Regions from separate parts of the Streptomyces sp. CY-1 genome, predicted to be linked through region 1. Evidence: riboswitches for the same ligand, from Rfam matches in the RefSeq annotation. Region 1 holds a riboswitch; the other holds the start of a gene.
What was found. Region 1 has a riboswitch for glycine ahead of gcvT (glycine cleavage system aminomethyltransferase GcvT). Riboswitches for the same ligand answer to the same signal wherever they lie in the genome.
Positions count from the first base shown of each region.

Region 2: linked by a shared signal. The riboswitch ahead of gcvP (aminomethyl-transferring glycine dehydrogenase) and the one ahead of gcvT (glycine cleavage system aminomethyltransferase GcvT) in region 1 are both predicted to bind glycine.

Region 1 is NZ_CP178393.1:7,647,996-7,650,189, reverse strand. Features, by position in the region: gene ACK1X7_RS32985 (AAA family ATPase) at 169-867, opposite strand; glycine riboswitch at 1,037-1,147, shown strand; gene gcvT (glycine cleavage system aminomethyltransferase GcvT) at 1,317-2,194, shown strand, end outside.
Region 2 is NZ_CP178393.1:1,455,736-1,457,929, reverse strand. Features, by position in the region: gene ACK1X7_RS06060 (DNA polymerase IV) at 1-122, shown strand, start outside; gene ACK1X7_RS06055 (hypothetical protein) at 266-460, opposite strand; gene ACK1X7_RS06050 (PRC-barrel domain-containing protein) at 487-804, opposite strand; glycine riboswitch at 929-1,026, shown strand; glycine riboswitch at 1,028-1,152, shown strand; gene gcvP (aminomethyl-transferring glycine dehydrogenase) at 1,218-2,194, shown strand, end outside.

The sequences.
Region 1 (2,194 bases):
GCCAGCGGGGGCGGCGTCATCTCCACAGCACTTCCCCACCTCGCCCGGCCCCACGCCACGGTCACACTGGGTGATGCCCCGGTGGCCGATTTCCGGCCAAGGTCATCCGGCGTTTCCCTCTCTCCCCGGGGAGGAAGGGAGACTCCCGCCCTCCCTTCTCTGCGGGACTCACTCGAAGGAGATGCAGCGCAGCTCGCTCGCGGTCGAGCGGTCCAGCAGCACCGCCGAGGCGCATCCCTCCGGCGGCCGCCCCTCCTCCATCCCCGCGATCAGCCGCCGCATCGCGCGCCGATGTCTGCCGAAGGCATAGCCGGAGACCCCGCGGCCACGGGCGGCCTGGCCCTCCAGCGCCATCGTGGCGTCCACGTCCAGCAGCACCATATGAAGACTGCGGCCCCGGCGCCGCGCGTCCCGGGCCAGCCAGCGGCGGACCCATGGCAGCGCCCCGCAGTCGTGCACCACGACGCTCACATTCGAACGCAGTGCCCGGCGCAGCCCGGCGTAGTGGGCGTACCGGACCAGCGGGCGGTAGAGCGCGTAGGGCAGCCAGCCGGGCATCCGGCGCTCCCACGCCTCCCGGGTGTTCTGCGAGTCCACCCGGATGACGACCGCGCCCGACCCGTCCAGGAGCGGCACCGTCCGGTTGATCAGCGTGCTCTTGCCGGCGCCCGGCAGCCCGGAGGCGACCAGCACGTCCCCCACCGGAAAGCGCAGCTCGCGCGGGTCCGCGCCGCCGTCCGGCACGGGGCCGCGCAGATCGTGCACCGCGATGCGCCGGCCGGGGATGGCCGTCGACCCGGAGGGGATGCGGCCACGCCGGGCCGGCAGGAGCCTTTGTGTGGTCCCGTATGTTCCCTGCCCTTGCACCGTGATCGTCCTCCCAGGTCGGTCAACGCTGCTCGTACCCGCAGAGTGTCAAGAAAAGGTAATGTCCATCAAGGCTGCCTCTGCCCGCTCCGGCCGGAGCGGGCCCGATCGGGGCTTCCTTTCTCGGCCACACATGCGATGATGTGCGCGCAACTCCATACCGGCCGCTTGAATCCGCGCGGGAGAGTCCTTGGTCACCGGCAGTCATGCCGGGTGTCCGGGGCGCCGAAGGAGCAAGTCCTCCCTTGAATCTCTCAGGCCCCGATACCGCGTGGACGAGGCAGATCTGAAAAGCGAGCCGCGGGCGCGGCTCCACCCAAGGTGCAAGCCGGGCCCCTTACGGGCGTCACGGCGAACCTCTCAGGTTCCGATGACAGATGGGGAGGACGCACGCGTCCTTGTCGTACGTCCTCGCCGTCGCGCGACCCCGATCTCCTGGAGCCTGAATCGTGACCGACGCCCCGCCCGCCCCCCGCCGTACCGCGCTGGACGCACGGCACCGTGCGCTCGGCGCCACCATGACCGACTTCGCCGGCTGGGACATGCCGCTGCGCTACGGCAGCGAGCGCGACGAGCACACCGCGGTGCGCACCCACGCCGGGCTTTTCGATCTCTCCCATATGGGTGAGATCTCTCTCATCGGTTCGCAGGCCGGAGCGGCCCTGGATCACGCACTGGTCGGCCGGCTGTCGGCGCTCGCCGTGGGCCGCGCCCGCTACACCATGATCTGCGACGACGAGGGCGGCATCCTGGACGACCTGATCGTCTACCGCCTCGGGGACGAGGAGTTCCTGGTCGTGGCCAACGCCTCCAACGCCCAGGTGGTGCTGGACGCGCTGACCGAGCGGGCCGGTGGCTTCGAGGCGACCGTAAGGGACGACCGCGACGCCTATGCGCTGATCGCCGTCCAGGGCCCCGAGTCCCCCGGGATCCTGGGCAGCCTGACCGACGCCGATCTGGAGGGGCTCAAGTACTACGCCGGGCTGCCGGGCACCGTCGCGGGCGTCCCCGCCATGATCGCCCGCACCGGCTACACGGGCGAGGACGGCTTCGAGCTGTTCCTGGCGCCGGACGACGCCGAGCGGGTCTGGGACGCGCTGACCGAGGCGGGCGCCCCGGTGGGCCTGGTGCCCTGCGGTCTGTCCTGCCGGGACACCCTGCGCCTCGAGGCGGGCATGCCGCTGTACGGGAACGAGCTGACCACCGACACCACCCCCTTCGACGCGGGGCTCGGCCGGGTCGTGAAGTTCGACAAGCCGGGCGACTTCGTCGGCCGCCAGGCCCTGGAGGCCGCCTCCCGCGAGGCGGACACCGTCAGCCCGCGCAC
Region 2 (2,194 bases), 6.2 Mb from region 1:
CGATCCCGGAGGATGCCGCGGGCCTGGGCGCCGACGTGGTCCCGGAGGGGGTTTTGGACCTGGCCCCGGGCTGGACCACGGGCCGGGAGGGACAACGGGCCTGGACCCGGGGGAGCCCATAACCCCGGATCCAGAGCAGACCGAAGGCCCGGATGACCTGGCCGCGAGACCGGGCGGCCTGGCCGCGGGCGCGGATGGGCTGGCCCCGGGACCGGGCGGCGGATCCGAGCGGGCGCAGGCCCCGGGCTACGAGCAGGGCCGGGCCTCAGGCCAGATGCAGGGCCACGGCCCAGGCCACGGGCAGGTCCCGGGCCACGGGCAGGCCGCGGGCCGCGAGTAGGCCCCGGGCCGTACGCAAGCCCCGGCCCCAGGCCAGATGCAGGGCCACGGCCCAGGCCACGGGCAGCTCCCGGACCACGGGCAGGTTCCAGGCCGTACGCAGGCCCCGGCCCCCGGCCACATGCAGGGCCAGCCTCAGGGCCGGTCTCAGCCGGTGACGTCCAGTCCGTAGTGGTGGTAGAGCTGCAACTCCTGCTCGGGGGAGAGGTGGCGGCCGACGCCGAAGTCGGGGGCGTCCTTGATCAGGGCCCGGTCGTACGGCACCCGCAGGGTGTCGCCGACGACCTCGCTCGGTTCGAGCGGTACGAAGACGTCCCGGCTGAACAGCCCGGTGCGTACCGCCGCCCATTCGGGCTCGCCGGTCGCGTCGTCGAGATAGACCTCGTCCACGGTGCCGATCTTGGAGCCCTCGCGGTCGAATGCCTTGCGGCCGATCAGGGTCCGCGGGTCGATATCGGTCTGCACGCTCTCTCCCACTGGTGGCAAGTGGCCATTGATACCTACAAAAAGCCACATCGCCGCGCTCGGCCACTCGAACGCAGGCGACCGTCCCCCACGGTAGAACCGCTGGTACGCTGACTGTGGCTGTAAACCCCGTGCGGGAGAGTCCTCCGCCGACGCTGTCGGAGGCGCCGAAGGAGCAAACCCTCCCCGGAATCTCTCAGGCACACGTACCGTGCGGGTGAGGTCACTCTGGAAAGCAGGGCGGGCCACGGGCGAGCAGAGCTCCGGAACCCCTCCTCACCGACGGTGAAAACCGGTCAGGCGGTTTGTGGACCGGTGAAGCTCTCAGGTTGAGATGACAGAGGGGGAGGCCGTCCGGGCACCCGCGCCGCGGTGCCCCTCGCCGGTCGTTACAGACCAGGAGGCCCCCGCAGATGACCGCCAATCGCATCGCACTCTCCGACTTGGAACGCGGTACTCCGTTCGAGCAGCGCCATATCGGCCCCGACGGCGAGGCGCAGGCCAAGATGCTCGCCCACGTCGGTTTCGGCTCGCTGGACGAGCTCACCGAGGCCGCCGTACCGGATGTCATAAAGAGCACCAAGGCGCTGGATGCGCTGCCCCCGGCCCGCAGCGAGCCGGAGGTCATCGCCGAGCTGCGCGGACTTGCCGACCGCAACCAGGTGCTGCCGTCGATGATCGGCCTCGGCTACTACGGCACCCATACCCCGCCGGTGATCCTGCGCAATGTGCTGGAGAACCCCGCCTGGTACACCGCGTACACGCCCTATCAGCCGGAGATCTCCCAGGGCCGGCTCGAGGCCCTGCTCAACTTCCAGACCGTGGTCGCCGATCTGACCGGGCTGCCCACGGCCGGTTCCTCGCTGCTGGACGAGGCCACCGCGGCCGCCGAGGCGATGGCGCTGTCGCGGCGCGTCGGCAAGGTCAAGGAGGGCGTCTTCCTGGTCGACGCCGACTGCCTGCCGCAGACCGTCGCGGTCCTGCGGACCCGCGCCGAGCCGACCGGTGTCGAGGTCGTCGTCGCCGATCTGGCCGAGGGCATTCCGGACGAGATCGCCGAGCGCGGGGTCTTCGGCGTGCTGGTGCAGTATCCGGGCGCTTCCGGCGTGGTGCGCGATCCGCGCCCGGTCATCGAGCGCGCCCATGAGCTGGGCGCCGTCGTCACCGTCGCCGCCGATCTGCTCGCGCTCACCCTGCTCACCTCGCCCGGTGAGCTGGGCGCGGACATCGCGGTGGGCAACAGCCAGCGATTCGGCGTCCCGATGGGCTTCGGCGGACCGCACGCCGGATTCATGGCGGTGCGCGACGCCTACGCCCGCAACCTTCCCGGCCGGCTGGTCGGGGTCTCCGTGGACGCCGACGGCGACAAGGCGTACCGGCTGGCGCTTCA